4 regions of the Sphingobium wenxiniae genome follow, and region 1 is predicted to be linked to each of the others. Evidence: predicted binding sites of a transcription regulator. Region 1 holds the regulator's gene; each other region holds the start of a gene.
What was found. Region 1 encodes LexA, which represses DNA repair genes until DNA is damaged. Its sites were predicted from a motif close to GTTCCNCNCTTGTTCT; they were not measured.

Region 1 (3,804 bases):
GCGGTCGAACTGATGTTGGCGCCGATCGCTTTCTTCCATTTTCACAAGGCGGGTATGTTGGGTGCATTCGCCAATATCATCGCGATCCCGCTTACGACCTTTGTGGTAATGCCGCTGGAGGCTTTGGCGCTTCTGCTGGATCTGCTGGGCCTGGGTGCTCCGGCGTGGTGGGCGACTGGCAAGGCCTTGGATTTCTTGCTGTTGATTGCCCATGGCGTCGGAGGAAGTCCCATGGCCGTGGCGCTGGGACCGGCGCTGCCGAACTGGGTCTTTGCCGTAATGGTGATGGGCGGGCTGTGGTGCCTGCTGTGGCGAAGCGCATGGCGCTGGTTGGGGTTGGCGCCCGTTGGAATCGGGCTCCTGGCGATTTTGCTCAATCCTCCGCCCGACATATTGATCACCGGCGATGGCCGCCATGTCGCCTTGCGAACCGAGGGGGATGGCATGGCTTTGCTGCGGGACAGGGCGGGTGAATATGTGCGCGATGCCCTGACGGAAAGTGCGGGCTATGATGGAACTCTCGAATCCCTGGCCAGTCTGCCGCAGGCACGCTGCTCCGCGGATCTGTGTTCGGTCCTGTTGGACAGGGGAGGCAGATCCTGGCGGTTGCTTGTCACTCGCAGCCGCATGTTTGTCGAAAGAAAAGCCTTCATGCGCGATTGCCAATGGGCCGATATCGTCGTCAGTGACCGTCGCTTGCCTCGATGGTGCCGACCCAGGTGGCTGAAGGTGGATCGCTCTATGTTAGCGGCGACAGGTGGTCTCGCCATCAATCTGGAGAATGGGACGATTCGCTCTGTCCATAGCCCGCATGACGCCCATCCCTGGATGCCGCGCCGCGGACGCACCGATCAGAGCAGATCGCGTTAGATCTGATGCAGGCCGTGCGCTCTCATTCTGTTTCGCCGCCCGGGTTACTGAAAAGTAGCCCTGATCCTTCGCGCGATGCTTCAATTATATCGGCGCAGCAACCCGGCCAGCTTGCCTTGAATGCGAACCTGTGTGGGATCGTATAGCTGAGGCTCATAAGCGCTGTTGGCGGGGTCAAGTCTCACCCTCTTGCCGTCGCGGCGGAAATATTTGAGCGTGGCTTCATTGTCGTCGATGAGGGCGACCACTATCTGGCCTTCCCGCGCTACGTCGGTTTTCTGGATCAGCGCGAAATCGCCATCGAGAATACCGGCATCGACCATGGAATCGCCCGCTACCTCCAGCGCATAATGGTCACCCGCGCCTAGCAGGGCTGCCGGCACGGAGAGCATATTCTGCCCCTCCAGCGCCTCGATGGGAACGCCCGCTGCGATCCGTCCATGCAGAGGGATTTCGATGATGTCATTAGCGGCGATGGGCAGGCTGACGCGCGCTTGCGACGTGGCGGCAGGCATCTCCTTTGGCAGGCGATGCATGGCGTCCGGCAATTTCAGCACTTCCAAAGCCCGCGCACGATTGGGCAGGCGCCGGATGAAGCCGCGTTCCTCCAGCGCATTGATGAGGCGGTGGATGCCCGATTTGGATCGCAGGTCGAGCGCGTCCTTCATCTCTTCAAATGAGGGGGACACGCCGCGCTCTTCCAGGCGGGTCTGGATGAAGCTCAGCAACTGTTGCTGTTTGGGCGTCAACATGCCTGCGATCTCCAATGGAACGGATGGAGAACGCATAGGAAACGGAAGGGGGCAAGTCAAGCGGTTGGTGATTATCCCCTTTGCATACGTAAGGAATTGCGCTATACATGAGGCATGAGCAAGAAGCCCCAAACCATCGCGCAGTTCTTCAAGCAGTTTCCCGATGACGAAAGCTGCCTGAACCATCTGTTTGAAATCCGGTTTGGGCAGGGCTTCGAGTGCCCCTCCTGCGAACGTCCTTCCAACTGGTATCGGATCAAGGCCGAGCGCGCCTATTCCTGCCAGTGGTGCGGCCACCACCTGCACCCTACCGTGGGCACCCCGTTCGAACAGACCCGGACGCCGCTCCAGCTTTGGTTCTATGCCATCTACCTGTTCACCACGACGCGCAACGGCGTGGCGGCGAAGGAACTAGAGCGCCAGCTAGGCGTGACCTACAAGACGGCGTGGCGCATGGCGCACCTGATCCGCGAGCATATGGCTGATGTGGACGGTGAAGAACCGCTGGGCGGTGTGTTCAAGACGGTTGAGGTGGACGAAACCTATATTGGCGGCGAAGCGACCGGCAAAGGCACTGGATACAAAGCCAACAAGACCGCGATCATGGCGATGGTGGAACGTGGTGGCAGCGTCATGACGAAAGTGATCCCGAACCGTCGTAAAAGCACTCTGCAAAGCGAGATTGTAGCCAACGTGAAGCCGCACACCGAAATCCACACCGACGAATTTGTCAGCTATGCGGGCTTGGATGGGACCGGCCATGGCTTCTGGCACAAGACGGTCAATCACTCGTCGGGCGAATATGTGCGCGGCCATGTCACAACCAACGGCGTCGAGGGTTTCTGGTCGCAGCTAAAGCGGTCGATCCACGGCACCCACATTCATGTGAGCGGCAAGCATCTGTGGAAATATGCGAAGGAGGCGGAATATCGCTTCAATCGTCGCGATTGTCCCGAGACGATGCTTTCGGAGCTTCTTTCGACTTTCGGGCCATTGCCCGAACGGCGCGATTGAAGGCTTCCGCATCCCCTTCGGGATCGGCCTCATGCTCCTTGATGAACTGGTCGATTTTCCCGCTCTCGCGGGCCTGCTTCAACGTCGTCATTTTTTCAGCCTCCGATCCGGCGGGATGGCAAACACGGCACTTGTTAGGTCAATCAAAGCGAGCATGTTCAACACTATCACCAAGATCGCCGCTCCGTTGAACAGCGATTTCACGCTTTCAGTTTCAGCCACCACTGGCTTTGCGATGACTAGAGCGAGGGCCGCGCCAAAGAGCGTAATCAGAAGATAAGCATACGCCTTCGTAGCAGACCGCGCTTCTAAAAATTTCTCGCCCGTATCATTTTCTAGCCTGTTCAACTCAAGGTGGAGGCTTGCAGCCGACGCCAGCGTTATCGTTACAATAACCCCCAAGACCGCCAGCAGCTCATGGTTTACGAAGTTCTTAAGGAAAGAATTAGAATCCCCAAATATTTCTGGACGGATGCAGCTAGTTATCCCGATGCCAATCGTCAGGATTATCAAACCCGCTATCGCTAGAATCCTGCTCACGGTTCAAAGCCTGCTTGAGCCATTCTTGAACCTCTTCAACCTTCGCTTTTGGCAAATCTAAAACGCTCTGGACTTTAGCAGTCATCTTCTGCTTTGTCGATGACCATCTGTCGCCATTCAGTGATTTTGCAGTAACCGATGCATTTCCCTCTTCGCCATAAGCAACGCCTTCTTTAACGGCCTCACTATTGGCATCTATTCCCTCTGCGCTTTCTATCTTAACTTCGATCTCTTGAGCGTTTGTATCGCTGCCTATTCTTCTAAGCCCCTGCTTAACGCCACCTCCAGCGCCGAATATCATATTCGGAACAGTGAACTTAAACCTCACATATTCCAGCTGACCGCCGTGTCTCTCCGCGAAACGCCAGAATGAGCCGCCTTCGAAGAGTGCCTTGAATTGTATGGCGTATTGGTGGGGCAGAATTGCGTTCATATGTCCCACCAGGGACGACAATATCGCGCTAGGCTGGCCAACATTGGAGTTGGCCTCTACAGCCACTCCCTGTCCGCCGGGTATGTTCCTTGGGTCGATAACGACCATGGAACCAGTCCAGAAGCTGCCTTCAATTTCCGCCGCTCCATCATTTGGGGGAGTGCGGACCACATGAAATTTCTGGCGTTCGATAAT
Region 2 (3,804 bases), 230 kb from region 1:
CATGACGGCAGCGGCGTCTGGTTCGCCTGCCTCGCCTTGGGCGGGGAAATCCGCATCGGCCGCACGTTCCTTGCCAACGCGCGGGCCATGACGGGACGCTGACGTCCAAGCGGCGCACAGAAAAAGGCCCGACAATGCCGGGCCTTTTTCCTTTCTGGGACCGCGCCCTTCAATTGGCGAAAGCGGAATGCGGGGCTTTCCCCGCCTCGGCATAGCGCGCCTTGGTTTCCGCCCGGGCGATGGCGGCGGCGACCGGCGCCTTGACATGGGCGATGGCCGCGCTGCGGCAACGGGTGGCTTCGGCCAGATCCCGGCTTCCGCACACCCTGCCGGCGGCGCGCCCGATACGGCTTTGCAATTCCCTTTGATCCGCTGCCTGCGACAGGTCCAGATCGCCGAAACGGACCTCAAAAGTGCGGCCGTTGGACATAAAGGTTTCCGCGCTGGCGCTGCCCGCGATCAGCGAAGCGGCGGCAAAGGCGGCAATGGAAAGGGTCTTCAAGGGGGCAAACATGGCAAAGTCTCCTCAACTGCTTGTCTTGCCGGTTCGTCGCTCGGGGGGATTGAGCGACAAACCGGGGATGAAAACGGAGGCTCGATCAGTGGGGGAAAGCGCGTCGCCGCCGTTGCCCTTTCCTTTTACGGCGGTGGCGGGCGCGATGCCTGCCGCCTTCGATGGACGGCGCGCTTCATCGCCCAACGGCACATCCATCGACAAAAGGCAGATAGCGCCGGACAAAAGACATGACGAACGACATGAACACCCGGACAAGCGACATTTCCGTAACGGAAACTCCGAATCGAAACGGTCAGGCGCATAACGAAAACGCCCCCGGCGCAAGGGAAGGCCGGGGGCGTATCCAGGATGCTGTCGGGCACTCCAGGATTTCGAAACTGTCATCTATCAGACGACACGCTCACGCGTTAACCGTCTCTGAACAGGGGGAAACCCCCTCTTGGGATGCCTCATGATAGTCGAGAAACGCCATTCACCCGGCGCCAATCGACAGTCGGCCGCCAATTTCCGCTCGACAGCGTCCCCAGGGGACGAACGGGCTGCCTGCGGCTACCAACGACATTTGGCAGGTGAAACCATTAACGCTACGTTTCCGTAACGTCAATTGGCTTTGCGTCCTATTTTGGGAAACAGGACAGGGGATATTACCTATTTTCCAGCCACCAGTTGCGCCCGCCACTTTACCAGCACGGACTCGGGAACGCGAGGCCTTTCCGGTGCATCCTTGCCTTCGCGCAGCTTTTTCCGGTCTTTTTCCGGTGGGTTGGCAATGCGAACGCGCACCGGCGCCACCCCCTGGACATGCATGCCAAGCTGTTCCGCGGCACCCCGAGATAAGTCAATGATTCTGCCATTTCTGGCGAAGGGTCCGCGATCATTTATCCGCACCAATATCGTGCGCCCGCTGTCCAGAGACGTCACCTCGACATAGCTCGGCAGCGGCAAGGTCGTGTGCGCGGCAGTCACCGCCTTGGGCCGAAATCGTTCGCCATTGGCTGTCTGATTGCCCGATTCGCTGCCATACCAGCTCGCATAGCCCAGATAGTCATAGGTTGGATCGGCCGCGGGCACATAGGTCACGCCCCGCACGCTATAGGGCTTGCCGATCTTCACCGGCACGTCGCTTACCGGCCTGTATCGCACACCCCCGCCACAGGCCGCCAGCAGCACCGTCGCAGCCAGCACGCCGCCGCGCATCCCTTTCGCCATTCCACCGCTCATGCGGCGGACCCTAATGCGCCGCGCGGCGGGATGGAACCCCCGCGCCCTTCCCTTTCCCGCAACCGATCCTATCTTGGCGGACAGATGCGAAACGCGCACTTGCCCCAATAGAACAAATCTGGAACAAGAAGACCCCATGAGTCTCACGCATATTTCCGTGCGCGGCGCGCGCGAGCATAATCTCAAGGGCGTGGATGTCGACCTGCCCCGCGATGCGCTGGTGGTCATCACCGGCCTGTCGGGTTCGGGCAAGTCCTCCCTGGCCTTCGACACCATCTATGCCGAGGGACAGCGCCGCTATGTGGAGTCGCTCTCCGCTTATGCGCGTCAGTTCCTGGAGATGATGCAAAAGCCCGATGTCGAGCATATCGAGGGTCTGTCCCCCGCCATCTCCATCGAGCAGAAGACGACCAGCCGCAATCCGCGCTCCACTGTCGCCACGGTTACGGAAATCTACGACTATATGCGCCTGCTTTGGGCGCGCGTCGGTATCCCCTATTCGCCTGCCACCGGCCTTCCCATCGCCGCGCAGACCGTCAGCCAGATGGTCGACCGCGTGATGCAATTGCCCGAAGGCACCCGCTTCTACCTGCTCGCCCCCGTCGTGCGCGGCCGCAAGGGCGAATATCGCAAGGAACTGGCAGAGTGGCAGAAGGCGGGCTACACCCGCGTCCGCATCGACGGGGAAATATATCTGATCGAGGACGCACCCGCGCTCGACAAGAAATATAAGCATGACATCGAAGTCGTGGTCGACCGCCTCGCCGTCGAACCCGACATGGGCACCCGCCTCGCCGACAGTTTCGAGCAGGCGCTCAAGCTGGCGGACGGTCTCGCCTTTGTGGACCTCGCTGACGGCGTCGTCCCGGGCCGCGAAGACGAAGCGCAATCCGCCGACAAGAAGATGAAAGGCGCCGGCATCCCCGCCAACCGCATCGTCTTCTCGGAAAAATTCGCCTGCCCGGTCAGCGGCTTCACCATCGCGGAGATCGAGCCGCGCCTCTTCTCCTTCAACGCGCCGATGGGCGCCTGCCCGGCCTGCGATGGCCTGGGCGAACGGCAGGAGTTCGACCCCGAACTGGTCGTTCCCAACGAAGCCCTTTCCCTCAAGAAGGGCGCGGTCGTCCCCTGGGCCAAGTCCAACCCGCCCAGCCCCTATTATATGCAGGTGCTTGGCTCCTTGGCGAAGGAGTTCGGTTTCTCCCTCGAAACGCCGTGGCAAGACCTTCCCGGCGAGGTGAAGCTCATCATTCTCCACGGCACCGGCGGCAAGCCTGTCACCCTGCGCTTCGTCGACGGCAAGAAAAGCTACGAAGTCCGCAAGCCGTTCGAAGGCGTGATCGGCAATCTCAACCGCCGTCTGCTCCAGACCGAATCCGCCTGGATGCGCGAGGAATTGAGCAAATATCAGACCGCCATGCCCTGCGAGACATGTGACGGCGCGCGCCTCAAGCCCGAAGCTCTCGCGGTCAAGATCGCCGGTGAGGACATTTCCATGTCCACCCGCCGCAGCGTGGTCGATGCGCTCGCCTTCTTCTCCACCCTGCCCGACAAGCTCACCGACCAGCAGAACCAGATCGCCCGCGCCATCCTCAAGGAAATCGTCGAGCGTCTCGGCTTCCTCAACAATGTCGGCCTCGACTATCTGAACCTCGACCGCACCAGCGGCACCCTCTCAGGCGGCGAATCCCAGCGCATCCGCCTCGCCTCGCAGATCGGCAGCGGTTTGTCGGGCGTTCTCTACGTCCTCGACGAACCTTCCATCGGCCTCCACCAGCGCGACAATGACCGCCTGCTTATTACCCTCAAACGCCTGCGCGATCTCGGCAACACCGTCATCGTCGTGGAGCATGATGAGGATGCGATCCGCGCTGCCGATTATATCGTCGACATGGGACCGGGCGCGGGCGTTCATGGCGGCGCGATCGTGGCGCAGGGCAGTCTCAACGAACTGCTCGCCCATCGCGACAGCCTCACGGCCGATTACCTCAACGGCACCCGCCGCATCGAAGTGCCCGTCAAGCGCCGCAAGGGCACGGGCAAGAAGCTTACCGTCCACAATGCTC
Region 3 (3,804 bases), 530 kb from region 1:
GCGGGACGGGATGGAACTGGTCCACTGACCATAGATGCGGCGGTTCGCGGCGTGGAGGACGGTGCATGACTTCCGCGCCCGGGTAAGCGCGACATAGGCCAGGCGGCGCTCCTCCTCCAAGGCGGACAGCCCTCCTTCATCCAGGGCGCGCTGCGAGGGGAAAATCCCTTCTTCCCAGCCGGCGAGGAATACGGTGTCGAATTCCAGCCCCTTGGCGGCGTGAATGGTCATGATGGTGACCTTGCGCTCCTCCGCCTGCGCCTCATTGTCCATGACGAGACTGACATGCTCAAGGAACGCGCCGAGCGTCTCATATTCCTCCATAGCGCGGGCAAGTTCGTTCAGGTTTTCGAGACGGCCCGCGCTTTCCGCCGTGCGTTCGGCTTGAAGCATGGCGGTGTAGCCGCTTTCGTCAAGAATCTGCCGGGCAAGCTCTGCATGCGGCAGTTGCGCCGCCCGGTCGCGCCAGCGTGCAAGATCGCCGATGAACGCGCCCAATGATCGCCGCGCCTGTGGGGTCAGTTCATCCGTATCGAGGATACGGGCAGCCGCCAGCGCAAGGGGAATAGCCTCGGCCCGCGCAAGCCGATGAAGTTTTTCGACCGCCTTGTCGCCTAGCCCGCGCTTGGGGACGTTGACGATCCGTTCGAAGGCGAGGTCGTCCGCAGGCTGGTTGACCAGCCGCAGATAAGCGAGCGCATCGCGGATTTCGGCGCGTTCATAAAAGCGGAATCCCCCCACGATGCGATAGGGCAGGCCGATCTGGATGAAACGGTCCTCGAACTCTCGCGTCTGGTGCTGGGCGCGGACGAGGATGGCGACCTCGTCCAGCGATCGGCCGCTACGCTCGATCGATTCGATCTCGTCCCCGACGCGGCGCGCTTCTTCCGGGCCGTCCCAGACGCCGATGACATGGACCTTCTCGCCCACATCGATATCGGTCCAGAGCGTCTTGCCAAGGCGATTGCCATTTTCCGCGATCACACCGGAAGCTGCGCCCAATATATGAGGCGTCGACCGGTAATTCTGTTCGAGGCGGACAATCTTCGCGCCGGGAAAATCCTTTTCGAAGCGTAGGATGTTGGCAACTTCCGCGCCGCGCCATGAATAGATCGACTGGTCATCATCGCCCACGCAGCAGATGTTCTTGCGCTGCTGGGCAAGCAGGCGGAGCCAGAGATACTGGCTGCTGTTAGTGTCCTGATATTCGTCCACCATGATATAGCGGAACCGCTGTTGATAGCTTTCGAGCACATCGCGGTGGCGCTTGAGGATCGTCAGAACATGCAGCAGCAGGTCGCCGAAATCGCAGGCGTTAACGTCGCGCAGCCGGGCCTGATAGGCGGCATAGAGCTTCTGGCCGCGCCCGTTGGCATAGGCTTCGCTTTCGCCCGCACCGATTTCCTCGGGTGTGAGGCCCTTGTTCTTCCATTGGTCGATCAGGCCGCCAAGCTGGCGCGCGGGCCAGCGTTTTTCGTCGATGCCCTCCGCCTGGATGAGTTGTTTCATCAGGCGCAACTGATCGTCGGTGTCGAGGATGGTGAAATTGGATTGCAGGCCGACCAGTTCGGCATGGCGCCGCAGCATCTTCGCGGCAATGGCGTGAAAGGTTCCGAGCCATGGCATGCCTTCCACAGCCGGGCCGATCATGCGGCCGACACGCTCGCGCATTTCCCGCGCGGCCTTGTTGGTGAAGGTGACGGCGAGGATTTCCGAGGGATAAGCGCGCCGTGTAGCGATAAGATGGGCAAGGCGAGCCGTTAGCGCCGCAGTCTTGCCGGTGCCTGCCCCCGCGAGAACGAGGACTGGCCCTTCGGTCGTCAGCACGGCCTCCCGCTGGGGCGTATTGAGGCCCTGAAGATAGGGTGGATCATCGGGGGAGGGAGCGACGGTCGTCATATGTGAAGCAACTAGGATGGGCGGGGTAACAGAACAAGGGCTGCAGTCTTGCAGTGATGCGGGAAGTATGAGAACAAAAGGAGAATGATGCAAGGAGAAAGGCTATGGCTACGGGACGATGCCAATGTGGGGCAATCCGGTATGAAGCGCGGGGTGAACCGGTCTATAGCGCATTGTGCCATTGCGCCGACTGTCGCCGGAGCGCGGGCGCGCCGATGGTAGGGTGGGCGTTGTTCGCCCAAGAGGATCTGACCATAAGCGCAGCGCCGGTGCTCTACCCGTCATCTGAAAATGCAACGCGGCATTTTTGCGGGAAATGCGGAACGGGACTTTTTTACACCAACCCCGTCACTTTTCCCGGCATGGTCGATATTCAAACCGCGACATTCGACGATCAATCGCTTTTTCCGCCCGTCATTCATGTGCAATATGTGGAGGCTGCGCCGTGGATGGAAAATGTACACAACCTTCCTAAATTCGATCGATATCCCGAAGCCTGAATCGGGGCGTCGCTTGACGGCGCAATAGCAACGGCTTGTCGCCACGGCTGGAACGCACACGTCACGATTCCGGTTCTTCATCAGCCCAAGCGGCAGAACGGGGTGAGAAATAAGGAAGGAAAATCCCGATGAGATCGATCATTTTGGCGGGTGCCGCCATGATGTGTTTCACGACCGCCATCCCTGGCGCTTTTGCACAGGAGATGCCGACAACGGACGCGCCGCCAGCCGGGAGTGAGATACCCTCGCCGACGGCCCCTTCCGCAGGACAGGCGCCGGCTCAGGCCGATCCCAATGCGGCGCAGCCGGAGGGAGCGGTGCCTCCGACCAGCGATATGCAACCGGCTCCTTCAGACGTGCCGAATGATCCCACCGCGCCGGTTGGCTCTTCGTCAAATCCCGTGACCATGGGCGGTAATATGACGCCTCCACCAACCGAGGCCAAGGACTATCCCGTGTGCAGCAAGGCGGTACAGGACAGCTGCATCAATCCGGGTGAGGCACGAAAAGCTAGAAAGGCGAACCGCAAGCCCGGTTGACCGAAGGAATCCGCGCCGGGAAGGAAAGGATACTGTCACTCCGTGCTCCCGGCGCGATTTTGGGCATGGATTTCATCCCATATCGGGATGCAGTTTTTCTGCGATCTGACAGGCCGCTCAGATGTCGGCGCGCAATAGCGTCAGGCGGGCCTTGCCGACGTCGCGGGTAACATCGACCGTAAAGCCACCGACCTCCACATCCTCACGTCGGTCCGTTTCGATACTGATCCAGGTAGCAGGACCGGTCCATCCGAGGCGGCTGAGTTTGTCGAGCGCCACTGCGCCTGCGCCGGTATTATAGGGCGGGTCCATGAAAATCAGGTCCAGCGGCCGGGGCGCCGGACCAAGAGAGAGAACGCTGCTCTGCCGGATGTCAGGACGGATGCCCAGGCGGTCGCCATTGGCGCGGATCACATCGAGGGCGGCCCGTTCCTGCTCAACGAAGAGGCAGCTTGCCGCGCCGCGCGAAAGGGATTCGAATCCCAGCGCGCCGGAGCCCGCGAAGAAATCACCGACCGCAAGACCCTCGAAGGAACCGAGGCGGCTAAGCAGCATCGAGAAGAGTGTTTCGCGAGTGCGATCCGCAGTGGGGCGGGTCGCATCACCCTTTGGAGCAGTGAGGGGACGGCCACGCCATTGGCCTGCGATGATTCTCATGATCGAATTTCCGTCTGGTGACGCTGTTTGAAGGTTCGGGTGGTCCGGGATGGGTTATGTAATTCGTCGGGGCTTAGGCGGGAAGGCCATTATGGGTGGGAGCTGGTCTTTTCCCTATCCCATTCGCAGAAGCTGCCGAAGGCGCAGTGGATAGCTCCGACCAGCTCACCCCTTCGTTCCTTTCAGACTCTTGCGAAAGAGGATGAGGT
Region 4 (3,804 bases), 1.5 Mb from region 1:
CGCGATGACGGCGTTTCAGCACCGCATCCAGTTCCCGCACGGTGAAGGGCGGGAAGGCTCCCGGAAAGCTCGCCGTCGCCCGCGCCGCAAAGACCAGTTCGGCGGCATCGGCAAAGGCCCGCCGTCCGTGCCCCTGCGCGCGGAAGCCGATGGAGAGGCGATGCTCCGTCTCGATCACCTGTGGCGGGCTGTTGAGCGTCAGGCTTTGCGGATGCCCTTCGAAATCGGTGACGGTGACGAACAGATCCAGCGGATGCCCGTTGGGCAACAGCGGCGGGCCGCCTCCCGTCGCTTCCATCGCGTCGAAGGCGTCGAGGATCATGCCGGAGAAGATCTCCCCGCCAAAGGGTGGCTCGAACCAGCGCGAACGGATGAAGCGGGACAATTTGCGCCGCACTTCCTCTCGCGTGTCGGGCGCGACCGTGCGCTCCACCGTATCGCCAGGCCGCCGTGCCGCCACCCACACCAGGGGCGTTGCCCAGAATTTCGTGATCGCCCGGGCGGGGCGGGCATCGGGAGCCAGCAACTGATCGACATCGGCATTTTCCAGCCACATGTCGGTCAGCGGCTCCAGCGACTGTCCCGTCTCGATCGCCTGCGCCAGAAAGATGCCGTTGATCCCGCCCGCGCTCGCCCCGGCAATGATGTCGGGCATGATCCGCAGCCTGATGCCGCTTTCCTGCTCCATGGCTTCCAGCAGGCGGCGATAGACGGCTTCGGTGCTGCCCTGGTGCGGCGTCCCGTCATGAAAACCCCGGCTCGCCCGCGCCAGCCGCCAGATCTCCTTGGTGATGCCGTGCATATATACGGCAAGGCTGATGCCGCCATAGCAGACCAGCGCCAGCCGGAGTTCCTTCTCCCTCATGCCTCATGGATCGCAGAGCGGACGAAGCTTGTCGAGGGGGCGTCAGTCAAGCCGGAACTCCGCCCAGATCGGCAGATGATCCGACGCCTTGCGCGCCGCCGCGCTTTCATGGACGCCGCTATCCGCCAGCTTCAGCCGCCCGCAATGCATGATCCGGTCGAGTCGCGCCACCGGCCGCCGCGCATGGAAACTCCGTCCGCAGGGCGCAAAATTATAGTGCCGCGCGAAGTCGGCCAGGCACCCCCGGTCCGCGCTCCATTCATTGAGGTCGCCCATCAGCACCGTGGGCATTGCCGCGCCCTGCGCCGCCGCGTGGATCATCGCTGAAGCCTGTCGCCGCCGCCACAGGCCCGACAGGTCCAGATGCATCCCGAACACGCGTATGGTCGCGCTGTTCAGCGTCACTTCCGCCATCGTTGCGCCGCGCGGTTCCAGGCAGGGGAGGTGAATCACATCATGCGCGCCAACCTCCGCACCCTTGCGGACGAGGATCGCATTACCGTGCCAGCCCATTGAGTCGGTCTGCACGTTGAGCGGCACAGCCTTATAGCCGCTCTGGCTGTCGAGCAGCAGCGGCGGGAGGGCCGCAGACCGCACGCCGAATCGCCTGTCGGCTTCCTGGAGCGCAATGATGTCGGCGTCGACTTCGTTCAGCACGTCGATCACTCGTTCTGGGATGCGGCGGCGGTCGGTGCCGATGGCCTTGCGGATATTGTAGCTGGCGATGCGAATGGACTTCATGGTGATGTAATGCGTCAGAAGCCCCTTCGTTTCCAAGGGGCAATGCAGCTTGCTCGCTCTTGAATTTCTGCATCCGGCCAGTTGCGGACAACCCACCTTCGTTCAGGGCGAATGGAGATAAGGGAATGTCCACCCTCCACCCAAAGGCGAAAATCCTAACCAAACCGCCAGCCGGGATTGTGTTCTATATATGTTCTGATATGCGTGGATCATGGCAAAGGCAAAGCGTAAATTCGTCTGTCAGCAATGCGGCACCATATCGGGCCGCTGGCAGGGCCAGTGCGACGATTGCGGGGAATGGAACAGCATTGTCGAGGAAGCGGCCGAAACCGTCTTTTCCGCGCGCCACGATCTTCAGACCGGAGGCAGGGGGATTTCCCTCGTCGGCCTGGACAGCACCGTTCAATTGCCCGACCGCACCAGTACCGGGATAGCCGAGTTCGACCGCGCATTGGGCGGCGGCATAGTCTCCGGTTCCGCCACGCTGATTGGTGGCGATCCGGGTATCGGCAAATCCACGCTTCTCCTGCAAGCCGCCGCCCGCATCGCTGCCCGCGGTCTGTCGGTCGCCTATATCAGCGGGGAGGAAGCCACCGATCAGGTTCGCCTGCGTGCCCAACGCCTCGGCCTTGGCACGGCGCCGGTGCAACTCGCCAGCGCCACCTCCGTCCGCGATATATTGACCACGTTGGGGGAAGGGGAGCCGCCTGCGCTGCTCGTCATCGATTCGATCCAGACGATGCACAGCGACCTGATCGAAGGTGCGCCCGGCACCGTCAGTCAGGTTCGGGCCTCGGCTCAGGAACTCATCCGCTTCGCCAAGCAGCGCGGCACCGCGCTTGTCATGGTGGGCCATGTGACCAAGGATGGCAGCATCGCCGGTCCCCGCGTCCTCGAACATATGGTCGACACGGTGCTGAGCTTCGAAGGCGAGCGAAGCCACCAATATCGCATCCTGCGCGCGATCAAGAACCGCTTCGGCGGCACAGATGAGATTGGGGTCTTCGCCATGGTGGCAGAGGGGTTGGAGGAAGTCGCCAACCCTTCTGCCTTGTTCCTCACCCACCGTGATGAAAGTGTGACGGGGGCAACGGTATTCCCCGCGCTGGAAGGGACGCGCCCCGTTCTGGTCGAAATCCAGGCGCTGGTCGTCCGCCTGTCGAGCGGCGCGACGCCTCGCCGCGCGGTGGTCGGTTGGGACAGCGGGCGGCTCGCCATGGTTCTCGCCGTGCTGGAGGCGCGCTGCGGTCTCAGCTTCTCCACCTGCGAAGTCTATCTGAACGTGGCGGGTGGCTATCGCCTGTCGGACCCGGCGGCTGATCTTGCCGTTGCCGCCGCGCTTATGTCCGCGCTCACCGAACGCCCGGTTCCCGCTGATGTCGTGCTGTTCGGTGAAGTGGCGCTTTCGGGCGAAATCCGTCCCGTCGCCCATGCGCCGCTGCGTCTGCGCGAATCGGCCAAGCTCGGCTTCAACCGCGCGTTCGTTCCTGCCGCCGCTGCCGATGGTGTGAAGGGCATTTCGGTCAGCGGTTATCGTGCTCTCTCACAGCTTGTTGACCAGATGCTCGGGCGCGGATAGCCAGCCATGCCATGAACGCCGTCGACATCCTCGTCCTCCTCGCCATCGGCGGTTGCGCCATTTTCGGTTTGATGCGCGGTTTCGTGCAGGAAACGCTCTCGCTGATTGCCTGGGTATTGGCGATCTTCGCCATCCGTTTGTTCCATGCTTCGGTTGCTGAACTGCTGACCCCGCTCATCGGTACGGAAAGCGGCGCGGCGATGCTGGCGTTGGTGCTGGTGTTCGGCGTGACCTTCGCGGCGGGAAAACTGCTCGCCCATGCCATCGGCAAGCGCACGCGCCAGTCGATCCTTGGTCCGGTCGACCGTGTGCTCGGTGGCGGCTTCGGCGCGATCAAGGGCCTGATCGGCGCGACCCTGTTCTTCCTCGCTTTCAGCCTTGTCTACGATACTTTCTACGGCAGCGGCGCGCGCCGCCCCGATTGGCTGTCTGACGCGCGCACCTATCCGCTGCTCAACGCGAGTGGACAGGCGATCAGCGAATTTGTCGCGGAACGACGCGCGCAGAAGCCTGCGGAACCGGCAGCGAATTAAGACGCAGATCCGGCGGGCGGCGGTTTTTGGCTAGGCTTTGCCGTTAAACAAGCCCGTGCTCCTGCCTTCGCGGATGCACGGCATAT

Region 2: uvrA (excinuclease ABC subunit UvrA) is a predicted target of LexA. The motif match lies at 1,848-1,863, and genes of this name have one in related genera.
Region 3: ATN00_RS14170 (ATP-dependent helicase) is a predicted target of LexA. The motif match lies at 1,970-1,985, and genes of this name have one in related genera.
Region 4: radA (DNA repair protein RadA) is a predicted target of LexA. The motif match lies at 1,788-1,803, and genes of this name have one in related genera.

Annotation. Positions count from the first base shown of each region.
Region 1 is NZ_CP013264.1:3,423,147-3,426,950, reverse strand. Features, by position in the region: gene ATN00_RS16725 (ComEC/Rec2 family competence protein) at 1-870, shown strand, start outside; gene lexA (transcriptional repressor LexA) at 951-1,622, opposite strand; gene ATN00_RS16715 (IS1595 family transposase) at 1,737-2,636, shown strand; gene ATN00_RS16710 (hypothetical protein) at 2,724-3,149, opposite strand; gene ATN00_RS16705 (hypothetical protein) at 3,115-3,804, opposite strand, start outside.
Region 2 is NZ_CP013264.1:3,651,392-3,655,195, forward strand. Features, by position in the region: gene ATN00_RS17840 (LytR/AlgR family response regulator transcription factor) at 1-102, shown strand, start outside; gene ATN00_RS17845 (UrcA family protein) at 170-514, opposite strand; gene ATN00_RS17855 (septal ring lytic transglycosylase RlpA family protein) at 1,166-1,738, opposite strand; gene uvrA (excinuclease ABC subunit UvrA) at 1,875-3,804, shown strand, end outside.
Region 3 is NZ_CP013264.1:2,895,438-2,899,241, reverse strand. Features, by position in the region: gene ATN00_RS14170 (ATP-dependent helicase) at 1-1,899, opposite strand, end outside; gene ATN00_RS14165 (GFA family protein) at 2,004-2,399, shown strand; gene ATN00_RS14160 (hypothetical protein) at 2,528-2,938, shown strand; gene rsmD (16S rRNA (guanine(966)-N(2))-methyltransferase RsmD) at 3,056-3,595, opposite strand; gene ATN00_RS14150 (pseudouridine synthase) at 3,761-3,804, opposite strand, start outside.
Region 4 is NZ_CP013264.1:1,929,584-1,933,387, forward strand. Features, by position in the region: gene ATN00_RS09625 (patatin-like protein) at 1-865, opposite strand, end outside; gene ATN00_RS09630 (endonuclease/exonuclease/phosphatase family protein) at 908-1,606, opposite strand; gene radA (DNA repair protein RadA) at 1,818-3,185, shown strand; gene ATN00_RS09640 (CvpA family protein) at 3,197-3,718, shown strand.